DNA from 2 places in the Sediminibacillus dalangtanensis genome. Region 1 is predicted to be linked to the other one. Evidence: riboswitches for the same ligand, from Rfam matches in the RefSeq annotation. Region 1 holds a riboswitch; the other holds the start of a gene.
What was found. A riboswitch is a leader RNA that binds a small molecule or an ion and turns the genes downstream of it on or off. The one in region 1 is predicted to bind FMN.
Positions count from the first base shown of each region.

Region 1 (6,653 bases):
TCTCCTAACCTCCGTCATGAATGGAGCTGCTGAAGAGCTTCCTCGAGCCGCGTGAGAGTTACTTGACCGTTTATATCAATAGTACACATAAACCTCTGATACTAAAAGAGAGAACCTTTCCTTCCAATCAACCTTCAGCTGTTGGAGCTTCTTTGAATTTCTCATGAAATTATTTGAACAGGGCAAGCTGATAACAAAGGAGGTAGTTCAAGATGATTCCGATACCATCTGATTTGGAGAATCGTGACTTTTCACTTCATGCGCTGGAAGAAACGTTAAAACCGATGGGTTTTTCCATCGGCGGCAATTGGGATTATGACCAGGGGTCGTTTGATTACAAAATGGGTGTAGAAGACGGGTACCAATTTTTGCGAATTCCTTTCAAAGCTGTGAAAGGCATGCTTGATTCTCCGGGAGTTGTAGTCAAACTAGGCAAACCGTTCGTGCTTTCCCATGTTTACCAGTCCGGGGTGGATGCAGACGGTCGCAATGGAGCTCTTAGAGGTGCCGTGGACCAGTTCCAAACACCGGTTGATCCTGATGGAGTAGTAACGGATAAATTTGTCGAAGAGGGAAAAGAGCTGCTCCAGGAAGTGGAACGGTCACTCATGGAGCGATGAAAGAACAATTAACGTGTCACCTCTTTGGAGCTTAGTGCTAAAGGCTGGATTGACGAGCATCTGCTCTTTTCGCATAATGCCGATTAACAATTGTTCCGAAACAGCATAATAATCCGCGCATTGTAAGAAAGTCTTATCATAAAGATCTTCCGGCAAAGGGAATTGATGGAATTGCTGGTCTGCAAGTACTTGTATCAGCAAATCAAACGGTTTAACCGGTTTATGTCGGAAAAGTTCGTGGAATATCAAGGTGCTCATAAAGTCGTTTGATCGAATGATTGAATCTGCGCCAGCCCGACTGGCGTTTTTGATTTGATCTTTCGTTAATATTTCTGTAATCAGCATAATTTCTGGGTTGTTCCCTTTAATGGCAACTGCTGTCAGGATGGTCGTCTGGTCAGCTTGAAGTTCTTTTTTTGAAGGGTCGGCGGTAACGACAGCATATTTTGCCTGTTTTAAATTTGCTTTTTCCAGCGTCTCATCATCAAAGGCGGAACCACGGATGAAATGCAGGTGGTGTTTCTGGTAAGGCAGATTGCTCATGGTGTGGTCTATCAACACGATTTGTTTTCGCATGTCGCGTTCGACAATCATTTCCATGAGCTGTTTCGTTCGTTCATTCCAGCCTACGAGGATGACATGGTCTTTGCCTCTGTACTTTACCAGTCCTTTGGAAAGGTCTCGTTCATGTTTGATGGTTCCGGCAGAGATGGTGGCCATATAAAATGTCACCAATCCACCACCGGCGAGAATCAGAAGAATGGCAACGATTCTTCCGGCAGAGCTTAACGGCACATAGTCCCCATAACCTACTGTTGATCCCGTAACAAATGCCCACCAAATACCGTCAAATATAGTCGGAAAGTGATCAGGCTCCAGAATGTGGATAGCAATGCCAAAAAACATCATCAGCAGAAGGACAGATGATAGTAAACGGAAAAATATTGGCATGCGAAAATAAACTTGCAGAAGTGTTTGCATATGCGTAAGCTCACCTTTTGTTTTTTTACTACCAGTATCTCCAAAAGGTCTCCTCCATAGTATAAAAATCCCCGGCATAAGCCGGGGATAAGGGGATTTAGATTGCCTTTTTTAAAGTGGAAAGAATACTTTGATACGTTTGCTGCCAGAAGTCCGTGTTATCTCGAAATGATTTGGTTATGAAAGTGAACATTTCCTGCCGTTTTTCTTGGTAATCTGCTGTGTCTTTTTCAGGAAGGTTGGCCATGGATTCATCAATGAACTGCTGCACCTCGGGAGCCCGCGGTCCCCATTTTGCAATCTCCTGGCCGTTACCATCGATAAAAATGAAAATCGGAATGGAGCGTGCCTTTCCATTTGTTAAATATTGATCCATTAACTCCAGGTTTTGATCACGGGCAAGCAGATGTACGTCCATTTCCGTCCGTTCGGCAAGGTGGAACAAAATCGGTACATTCATCATGGCATCCCCACACCAGTCCTCTGTTAAGGCGATGACGCGGAGATTTTCTTTTGCAAGCTGCTCGAAAAACGGGTCGTCTTCAGGTAAAGTAAAATGGTCATATACGTACAACAAATTGTCTCTATGCTGCTGCATCGATTCAATATATTCATCTGGACCGATTCCTTTTTGATACCAACTTTCTAAATTCAACTGTATCACTCCTAATTTTTTGATTCAAAACGGATGCTGCTTCACAACATTTAGTGTTTTCCCAAATTTTTGGTATCATTAACCTATGTGATAAAGGAGGAACTACATATGGAACAAAACAGACAACAATTTTTAATGGACTTACTGCGGACACCATCTCCGTCCAGTATGGAAATGAACATTCAAAAAAAATGGATCGACTATGTCAGACCTTTTGCTGACAAGGTAATAACCGACAATGCAGGGAATGCAATCGGTGTACTCAATCCGGATGCTGAATTCAAAATCCTCTTGGCCGGTCACTGTGATGAAATCGCCCTTGTGATCAACCGGATTGATGAGCAGGGTTATCTTCATTTTGATAAAATGGGCGGTATCAATCCGAAAGCCGCGATTGGGATGAAAGTGACGGTGTTAGGGTATGCGGAAGATATCACCGGCGTCATTGGTGTCAATGCCCAACATCATGGCGGTATTAAAGGGGATTTCGATTTAGAGGACTTGTTCATTGATTGTGGTGCCCGTTCGAAAGAAGAAATGGAAAAGTATGTTCAAATTGGTGATTTGGCCGTCTACAAACGGGAACCGGAAGTCCTGCTCGATCGATATATATCCGGCCGCGGCCTGGATAATCGGACAGGTGCTTTCATGGTGGCGGAAGTGCTTCGACGCCTCGCGGAGAAGCAAGTAAAAGTAGGGGTGTATGCTGCTAGTACAGTAAACGAGGAAACCAATATGGGTGGTGCTTATTTTGCTGCTGCAGGTATTGAACCCGATATGGCGATTGCCTGTGATGTAACTTTTGCGACCGATTATCCAGGTGTGAACAAAAATAAATATGGGGACGTCCAATTGGAAAAAGGGCCGGTCCTGGCAAAAGGAGCACCGATCAACATCAAAATCAATCAGTTGTTGGAGAGAGCTGCCCGTTCCCTGAACTTGCGGGTGCAATATGAATTGACCCAACGTGCTACAGGCACTGATGCAGACAAAATGCGTCTTACTGGCCAAGGTGTTCCAGTTGGACTCGTTTCTCTTCCACTAAGGTACATGCACTCACCGGTGGAAACAGTCAGCATCAAGGATATGGATGAAGAAATTGACTTACTGGTCAAGATGATTGCCGAGATGACCGGCAATGAAAGCTTGAATCCGCTGGAGGACTAATGGAACGTTTCTGTTTGCAAATGTTGGGATAGGTAGTATAATAAGATTACCAAATAAATATCGATTCTATCTTCGGGGCAGGGTGAAATTCCCGACCGACGGTGAAGAGCTTAAGCTCTAAGTCCGTGACCTGTCCGGCACACGCCGGATGGCTGACCTGGTGAAATTCCAGGACCGACAGTTACAGTCTGGATGGGAGAAGATACGGAACAGAAAAGGCATGTGTCATACTGCCTTTATTCCCTCTGAACATAAACCCTGAAGCTTAAATGAGCTTTAGGGTTTTTAAATGGCTTTCTTGATTCATAGGGATTCTGTTTCACCTTCATCGCCAGATAGGATTCGATGCAAAAGATGAAGGAGGAGAAGATATTGGCTACCACAACCAAGCAATCTTCGCATTTATTAAAATTAATTATTTTGGCACTTCTGGGAACTATTTCAATGATGTTGATGTTTTTGAATTTTCCACTTCCGATGCTCCCACAATATTTGAAAGTTGATTTCAGTGAAGTTCCGGCATTGATTGCAGCACTGATTTTTTCACCTGGAGCAGGAATCATCGTGGAAGCAGTCAAAAATCTGCTTTATTTGATCTATACAGGTGCAGGAGATCCAATCGGCATTGCTTCCAATTTCCTCGCCGGTGTCCTGTTTATAGTTCCAGTATCTATGCTCTACCATAAGTTCAAAGGGGTAAAGAGTCTTGTTTCCGGATTAGTAACAGGCACGGTTGTCATGGCCGTGGGAATGGGGCTGCTGAATTACTTTGTCCTTTTGCCCGCTTACAGTCTGTTTATGGGGTGGGAATCGATGAGTGATCAGGTGAAACTGGTGACGGTAACAGCAGGTATTCTTCCCTTTAATGTAATTAAAGGAATCGTTATTGGTGCGCTTTTCGTACCACTGTTTATAAAGCTGAAACCATGGCTGGAGAAAAAGAGGATGGCCGTATCTTAACGTTCACAAAAACAAAAGCATCGTGATCAAAATAAAAACCGGACGAATTCGTTCGGTTTTTTGACTAGAAAAAAGTAAACCGTTCTACCCTTCTCTTATGAAAAGTGCAACTCTCCACTCCGGCAAGGTCCTTCGCTTTCCGCGGGCACGCGTCGTATCTTGCCGTAGCGATTTGAAGCACGCATCAAACAACAGGATAAAAGGAAGTCTAACTTTACAAAAAACCGAGCGAATTCACACAGCATTTAGAATTCGCTCGGTTTTTGCTTTGGTGGCCAAGCTTTTGTCCAGGCCTCTTTTCTCTTTATTCGTCGTTTCCGTCGACTTCCTCGACGAGATAACGTGCAGTTGGTTCTATCTCCAGACGCTCTTCCGGTATTGGTTTTCCTGATGATTCACTGAATCCGTAGGTGCCTTTGTCGATTTTATCCAGCGCATGTTCGATTTCGCTTAATCGCTGACGTGCCTGTGAATTGAGCGTGGCCGCCTTTTCCCGTTCGAACATTTCGGTCCCCAAGTCGGCCGGGTGATTATCATAGTTGGTAAATTCTCCGATGGAGTCGTCAGGATATTCCTTATCCAAATTATAGCTGTCGGCGTTTTGGCCAAGTTCTTCTTGCGCCTCTTTTTTCATCGTTACTAATAATTGTTTATAATGTTCGAGTTTTTCTTGATCCATTACACTCTTCTCCTTTCTTGCAGGTTTGGAGAGGATAAGTGCTTCTCTATTGGGATGGGCAAGGTGCCCAGCGTTTTTCTTAGTTTTTCAAGGGCACGACTCCCACTGTACAGCGGGAGACAGAAATGAGCCGTTCTTGTTCGTCTACAATTTTAATGTCCCAAACCATGGTCGTCTTGCCGAGATGAAGAGGGGTAGCCCTTCCAGTAACTATTCCGGAACGTTTGCTTTTTATATGATTGGCATTGATCTCAATACCGAAAATTTGGTATTTGTCGGCATCGACATTCAAGAAAGAAGCGATGCTCGCCGCTGATTCTGCCAATGCGACGCTCGCCCCTCCATGCAAAAAACCCATGGGCTGGTGTGTTTGTTTGTTTACCGGCATGGTTATTTCCACTAAATCCTTCTCCTGTGTGATTACCTGCATTCCAAGTGCTTCCATTAAGGTGTTTTCAAGATTCATAGTAAACATCCTTTCTATCATATTTCCCGGGGTTGTGGGGATGAAACGTCCATTTTCCTTCCTGTTGTTCTGCACCGTTAGCTATACCGGATTTCCGTATTATCGAAGAACAAAAGCGCAAGCGCCTGTTTAAAGGAGTACAGGCTAAAGCCGCCACGTCCTGTGGCAACGCCTGCATGACCCACATCGTTTGGGCCTCCGACAAGCTTAAGAACAGCTTCGGCGTGGCGCTTTTTGCCACACAGAGGGTGGGCTTAAGACCTCGAGGGGGTAGGCGCTGAAGCTGGACGTGACTGTTTCAGCCAATAATTATCCACAGTCAATTAAATTTATAATTTCCTATACATTAAAAAAACGACAAGTCGGCAGCTTGTCGTTCTCTTTGGTGTGTTTAAAGGTGAAATGGGATGAAATATTCAATCAGCAACGACAGTCCTAGCAGTAAACCAAAAAAGGTGTTGGTCTGCGCGGTTGCTTTCATTGCCGGCATCATTTCCAAATTAACGGTTTTTCCTTTAAAGCCCTTGACTGCACTTACTGCTTTTTTTGTGCCAAGCAAGGTGATGAAAGACCAGATAGGCAGGATACCTGTAAGTACATAAATCGCCATTAATATATAGCTGACAGCAAATAAGGCCGCAAGCAGTATCACCGCATTCTTTCTGCCGACTAAAATAGCGATTGTTTTCCTTCCGTTTTCCTTGTCCCCTTCCAAGTCCCTGATGTTATTCGACAGCATAATCGTGCCGATAAGAATAGCGACAGGAATGGAAATCCACACAACGGCGCCGGTTACTTCCATCGTTTGAATAAAGTAACTAATTCCAATGATGACTGTACCCATGAAAAAACCGGCGATCAATTCCCCAAAAGGGGTGTATGCGATTGGATAAGGTCCGCCTGTGTATAAATAGCCGCACAGCATGGAAATGATCCCGATTCCGGCAATCCACCAGCTGGATTCCAGACAAATATAGACACCGAGCAGTATGGCTACGGCGAAGAAGCTCAACGCCAAGCGCAGCACTGTCTGAGGAGCGACTCCGTCCCGGACAATCGTGCCGCCGATTCCGACGGATTTTTCGTTGTCCAACCCTCTGACAAAATCATAGTATTCATTGAACA
Region 1 covers NZ_CP046956.1:2,645,509-2,652,161, reverse strand. The annotation lists gene ERJ70_RS13305 (YugN-like family protein) at 213-620, shown strand; gene ERJ70_RS13300 (potassium channel family protein) at 603-1,601, opposite strand; gene ERJ70_RS13295 (thioredoxin family protein) at 1,699-2,256, opposite strand; gene ERJ70_RS13290 (M20/M25/M40 family metallo-hydrolase) at 2,365-3,423, shown strand; FMN riboswitch at 3,488-3,631, shown strand; gene ERJ70_RS13285 (ECF transporter S component) at 3,796-4,383, shown strand; gene ERJ70_RS13280 (TraR/DksA C4-type zinc finger protein) at 4,688-5,062, opposite strand; gene ERJ70_RS13275 (hotdog fold thioesterase) at 5,142-5,528, opposite strand; gene ERJ70_RS13270 (1,4-dihydroxy-2-naphthoate polyprenyltransferase) at 5,920-6,653, opposite strand, start outside.

Region 2 (6,653 bases), 1.7 Mb from region 1:
TTGGACTTTGCTAGACAGAATGTCGCGATTTTGCGGATAGTACTCCAGGAGTTTGCCTTTCACCCGGAAATCAAGATGATCATCGAGGAATCGTTCCTTGAACAGGTGTATCCGAGAATCAAGCAGACAGTTACGAGATTTCAGGAAGCGGGACTGCTTAAAGAAATGCCGATTAATACTATGGTCCGTTTTATAGTCTCCCCCATACTAGGATTCATCGTCACCCGTTTTCTTTTGAATCCTGATGCTGAGTGGGATGAGGCGCGGGAAGTGGAGCATCTCATTGATTTTATTTTGAAAGGCATTGAAGCATAACATAGAAAGAGCCTGGGTCAAAAGCATCGTGACCAAAATAAAAATCGAACGATTCCACAATTCGTTCGGTTTTTGTTTTGGTGTCCGTGCTTCTGTCCCGGCCTCTTTGCATTTTTAGGATGTTTGGCTGGTCGGCCAACGGGTAGGTGATAGGGGGATCGGATGAATAGGCACGAATTCTTCTGAGTAGACATAACCTTTTAATGAAACAGATAAAGATTGGGAAAATCGGAGTTGGCGCTGTTACGTCCACCTGTTATAATCAAGGTTATGGGAAAAGAGATTTCTGTGTCGCTTTTAACCATCAACGAAGAGGACAATCCAAAGGAATGATTTAATTTGATAAATATCGAACATGTTTATCAGGAAATATCACATATAACAGCTGAAGAAAATATTATGCTGGATGAGCTGCTGAAAAACCATACGTACACCCGTCTTGGCGGAAAGGCGGATATTCTTGTCACGCCGGAAACATTTTCTGAAGTTCAGGAGCTGGTGAAGCTTGCCAGGCGGGAAAACATCCCGTTCACGCTTCTTGGCAACGGCTCCAATATGATTGTGAAGGACGGTGGAATTCGCGGCATTGTCATGAGTCAAAAGCAATTTCAGGATATTCGGGTCGAGTCCGGTACGATATTTGCCCAAAGCGGTGCAGCTATTATCGATGTTTCACGCCGGGCATTAAAGGAGAGACTGACCGGCTTGGAATTTGCCTGCGGAATCCCAGGTACAGTGGGAGGCGCCCTGTTTATGAATGCAGGGGCTTACGGCGGGGAAATCAAAGATGTGTTAGAAGAGGCGGTGGTCGTCGATCGGGATGGGACACTATTGACCCTTCCTGCCAAAGACCTCGATCTGGAATACCGGACCAGCAATATCCCCGACAATGGATACATCGTTTTAGAAGCGAAATTTAAACTCCAGCCAGGAAAATATCAGAGCATCAAAGCAGTTATGGATGACCTGACGTATAAACGGGAGTCCAAGCAGCCTCTCGAATATCCATCATGCGGCAGTGTTTTTAAGCGCCCGCCGGGTTATTTTGCCGGCAAGTTGATCCAAGACAGCGAGTTACAGGGGAAAGGAATCGGGGGCGCTGAAGTCTCCACGAAGCATGCTGGTTTCATTGTCAACAAAAACAATGCGACAGCAACCGAATATATCTCTGTTATTGAGCTGGTACAAAAGACAGTCAAGGATAAGTTCGGTGTGTTCTTGGAAAGAGAAGTGAAAATCATCGGAGAAGATGCCGATGCGGAAACGGTTAAAGCAGTAAAGCAAAATTGAAAAAGTGACTGGGGCAATTTAGAGACCAAAGCAAAAACCGAACGATGATTCGAAATCCTAAAGATTCGAACCCGCTCGGTTTTCTTTCATATCAGTGGGCAAATCGAAGGTTTCTGCAGTCATCTCATCCGATTTTGGCAGCTGGCGAAGTCCGGAATGACAGAGCCAGACGATTGTCACAATCAGCAAGCCCACTCCGGCACAGCTGAAAATCAGGGAAGGGGAGAATGCAGAAGCAAGGTATCCGCCAGCCAGCGACCCAATCGGCATAGCTGAAGCACTCATACTGCGGGAAACGGTATTGACACGTCCTAATAAATGGAGCGGGACAACGGATTGCATTACGGCAGCAAACAAAACATTGGTCGCACCAACCGGTACCCAAGCCAACCCGAATAGTACCGCTCCCAAAAGGACAGGTGATAGAAATGTACTGGCGACCCAGCAACAAGACCCGAAAAAAAACGTCAGAATGGAAAGCTTCCCCACAGGAAACCGGCCGAAAAAAGTACTGGTCAATGCTCCAAGCAGGGAACCGGTAGACATAGCCGCCAAGTAAAAACCGTATATTTCCGCTCCCCCAAGCTCCGCCCCCAAACTGGGAAGGACGGCTAATCCCGCGCCTATTGCAAAGTTGCAGACGACCGATCCAATTAAAAAACTCGCCAGCAATGAACGGAAAACAAGTGAAAATCCCTGCTTCAATTCCGTCTTATAGTCCAGGAATGTCTGTTTTATTGATGCTTTTTCTTTCTTCTTTTCTTCGGCCCATGGAAGTTTACACATAGTGAACAAGAGAGCTGCCAAAGCAAATGTCATGGAATCTGCAAGATAGAGAGAGACAGCCCCTACGATAGCAACGAGGATTCCGGAAACGGCATTGAATAGCAAGTCAATCCCCTGATAGGCAAAAGCGAACAAGGAATTTCCCTTTACAAGCTGTTGTCTGGAAAGAATATGGACAAGCGCTTTTGTTTGGGAAGGATAGGCAAACTGTTCAATAAAAGCGACCAATGGCATGATGATCAGGATGAGATGAACGGTCAAAAAACCGAGCCAGTGAGCCATCGGAATGATTAAAATCAGGAGGCATTGCAGCAGCTGGGTAAACACAAGTACTTTTTTAATCGGCCATTTATCGACAAACGGTCCCGTGAAAAACTGTAACGCCGTCGGAAGTAACGTTAAAAATCCCGCCAAACCAGAGTAAAATGCACTGCCGCCTAAATCGTAAACAAGCCACATGGCAGCTACATAGTAAATGCTGTCCCCGATATTGGTGACAATTCTGCCAATAAACAACAATAGAAAGTTTCGATTGGTCCATAGTAAGTTCATTTTCCGCCTCCTAGTTTTAAAAAAATCACACGGTCAAAAAAAAATGACCGTCACCTTAAAAAAAGAACCTATTCGGATTCTTTTTTTGATTGATTTTTTATTTCTCGTTTTTGAAATAACGACTCGTCGATTTCAAATCCAAAGGCTGTAATGCTGTATAGCTTTTGGTCCGGATGGTTTTCCGTCTCGGCGCTTAGGGCCCTTAATTCATCTATTAGATCAAAAAACTTTTTGATCCATTGCTTGAAATCTTCCTCCGTTGCCGAGATTTCCCATGTCGAGCCAAGATGTGACCATTCCGCAGGTTGGGTTATAGCAGTCTCTTGCTTAAAGGCATTCTCTGGAGCGGTGATTACCCTCATTTTCGTCCTTTCCAGCATGCGGGTGTACATTTGCCGGATTGATTCACTTAATTCTTCTTTATACGGAAGCAGTTCTTCCGAAGGCGTAAACCCTCTTGCGGTGGATTGGTAAAATTTTTGAACGATTCCGTTTTTTTCTTCTGTTTTCACAATCTCGACTAGTCCATTTTTGGCTAACTCCTGCAGGTGATAATGAATCTTTGCCCTGGAGAGGTTGAATTGGGCGGCTAATTGCTGCCCGGTGTATGGCTGTTCCATCAGCCGCATCACTAGCTGACTCCGGAAAGGATCGCTCAAAGATTTTAACTGTTCATAAGTCTCTAACACCATTAATTGTTTCATCCCAAGTCACCCCTTTGTTAAAATTACACGGTAAAATTTATTTAACCGTATACTAACATGTTCATAGGTTACACACAAGGTAATTTGGAGAAATTTTCACAAGGCTAGTTAGATGCATTTTTCACAAAATAATGCTATGATGTCTTTAATTAAATACGAAATTCCTTTGGGGCAGGGTGTAAATCCCGACCGGCGGTGATGGACAAGTTCATGTCCTCAGTCCGTGACCCGTTTGCGTACGCAGCGGTGGATTTGGTGAAATTCCAAAGCCGACAGTTAAAGTCTGGATGGGAAAAGGAAGCGAAACAGCACAGTAGTGACGTTTTATTCAGGATACGGAAAAAGCCGCGGGCATAAGCATGCCTTCTGCATTCTTTGCCGTATTCCCGAAGAAGATCGTCCCTGCTTAACTTTACCGATTTTTAAAAGCCCCGGCATCTACCGGGGCTTTTTTACGTTCAAAATGAGAAATGGAAACTCTTTGCTCCAGGGAATGAGAGGATGAAGGATTTGGCATCAAAAGAAACCTATATGGATACAGCGTTGGCATTGGCAGAAGTGACCATTGGACAAACGAGTCCGAACCCTTCTGTCGGTGCGGTCGTCGTGAAAGACGGCAACGTGATCGGCATGGGCAGCCACTTGCAGGCAGGGAGTGCACATGCAGAAGTGCATGCGTTGAGACAAGCGGGAGAAGCGGCGGCAGATGCAGTGATGTATGTCACCTTGGAACCGTGCTCCCATCATGGCAAAACTCCGCCATGTGCCGATTTAATTGTGGAACATCAATTAGCGAAAGTCTACATTGCGTGTTTGGATCCCAATCCCGAAGTGGCGGGCCGTGGTGTGGAAAGGTTGCGTCAGGCAGGAATCGAGGTCGAAGTGGGCTTGAGACAGGAAAAGGCGGTGGAGCTCAATCGCCGGTTTTTTAAACAAATCAGAGAAAAGTCACCTTTCGTTACATTGAAAGCGGCCATGACTTTGGACGGCAAAACGGCAGCCAGTACTGGTGACAGCCGCTGGGTCACGTCGGCAGCGGCAAGAGAGGATGTTCATCGGCAGCGTGACCTTCATGACGCTGTTCTGGTCGGTATTGGAACAGTAATGGCAGATGACCCGCGCCTGACTGTCAGGCTTCCGGAAGGCGGCAAACAGCCGATCCGTATTGTGCTGGACAGCGATTTGCGCATTCCTGCTGGCAGCCACCTGCTGACTAGTCCCGAAGCGCCAACGTGGTTGATTTGTGGCTCCTCAGCCGACACGGAGCAATCCAAGCTGATAAAACCGCATGTGAAAGTATTCCAGCTCGGCACAAAGAAAGTAGAACTGGACTCCGTGTTGAAACTGCTGGGAGATGAGGGTGTTCAGTCTGTCTATGTAGAAGGCGGAAGTGCCGTTCATGGCTCTTTTATCGAAACAGGATTGTTTGATGAGTGTCATTGGTATATTGCTCCGCTCCTTCTTGGTGGCAGTGATGCCATTTCAGTGGTGGGTGGTGTCTCGCCGGAACGGATGGGACAAGCAAAACAGCTGGACATTAAATCGGTCGAAAAAATCGGCGGCGACCTCAAAGTCATTGCCATACCAAAAAAGGAGGCGGAGTGATTGTTTACTGGTATTGTCGAAGAAAAGGGAAAAGTAACATCCATTCATCGCAAGCAGGAGTCGTTGACGATGAACATAGCGGCTGAAACGGTGACAAGCGATGTGAGAATAGGCGACAGTATTTCGGTGAATGGTGTCTGTCTGACCGTCACGTCTTTTCAAGAGACTGACTTTACGGTGGACATCATTCCCGAAACATTCCGTACCTCCTCGCTGTCCGATGTCGCTCCTGGAACTTACGTTAATTTGGAACGGGCCATGCGTGCTCAGGATCGATTCGGGGGGCATTTTGTCTCCGGGCATGTAGACGCGGTAGGTATCATCACCCATAAATGGAAAGAAGCAAATGCAGTTTATATAACCATCGAAGTCTCCTCAGAGGGGATACCATATCTTTCGGAAAAGGGGTCAGTCGCAGTGGACGGCACTTCCTTGACCGTGTTTGCCGTCCATCCATCGGCTTTTACGATCTCGTTGATTCCCGAAACGCAGCGGGCAACCATTCTCGCTGAAAAGCAGACAGGAGAAACCGTCAACCTGGAATATGACGTGCTGGCAAAATACATCGATCGTCTCCTGGCGGCAAAATATCAATCTTCTGCAGAAGGAACGGCCGGGAAAGTAACCGCGGAAAAACTACAGCAATTTGGCTTTTTAGATTAGGAGGACTAGTTATGTTCCAAACGATAGACGAGGCATTACAAGACTTGCGGGCAGGAAAAATGGTCATTGTCGTTGACGATGAAAACCGGGAAAACGAAGGGGATTTGGTTATGCTTGCAGAGCATGCCACTCCTGAATCGATCAACTTCATGGCCAAGGAAGGCAGGGGGCTCATCTGTGCCCCGATGGACAAAGAGCTGGCCGATAAATTGCGTCTGCCGGCTATGGTGGAAGAAAACAGCGACACCTATGGAACGGCGTTTACCATCAGTATCGACCACGAGGAAACCGACACAGGAATCAGTGCTTACGACCGGGCACTGACCATCCAAAAATTGATTGAGGAGAAGACAGAAGCGGCTGCTTTTAAACGGCCGGGTCACGTGTTCCCGTTGGTCGCCAAACAGGCCGGTGTTCTCGAGCGTACGGGTCATACGGAGGCTGCAGTCGACCTGGCGAAACTTGCAGGTTCTAAGCCCGCAGGCGTGATCTGTGAAATCATGAACGGGGATGGCACCATGGCGAGGCTGCCGGAGTTGGAGAAAATGGCAGAACGGTTTGACTTATCGCTGATCACCATTCAAGACTTAGTTGCCTACCGTAAAGTGAATGATATCTTGATCAATAAAGAAATAACGATCAAGCTGCCGACAGCCTATGGGGAATTTAATCTCACTGCTTACACGGAAAAATTCACAGGCAAGGAGCACCTCGCCCTTTTCAAGGGTGAGATAAGTC
Region 2 covers NZ_CP046956.1:226,913-233,565, forward strand. The annotation lists gene ERJ70_RS01235 (TetR/AcrR family transcriptional regulator) at 1-315, shown strand, start outside; gene murB (UDP-N-acetylmuramate dehydrogenase) at 655-1,605, shown strand; gene ERJ70_RS01245 (MFS transporter) at 1,663-2,943, opposite strand; gene ERJ70_RS01250 (ArsR/SmtB family transcription factor) at 3,012-3,647, opposite strand; FMN riboswitch at 3,806-3,950, shown strand; gene ribD (bifunctional diaminohydroxyphosphoribosylaminopyrimidine deaminase/5-amino-6-(5-phosphoribosylamino)uracil reductase RibD) at 4,158-5,252, shown strand; gene ribE (riboflavin synthase) at 5,253-5,915, shown strand; gene ERJ70_RS01265 (bifunctional 3,4-dihydroxy-2-butanone-4-phosphate synthase/GTP cyclohydrolase II) at 5,927-6,653, shown strand, end outside.
Region 2: linked by a shared signal. The riboswitch ahead of ribD (bifunctional diaminohydroxyphosphoribosylaminopyrimidine deaminase/5-amino-6-(5-phosphoribosylamino)uracil reductase RibD) and the one ahead of ERJ70_RS13285 (ECF transporter S component) in region 1 are both predicted to bind FMN.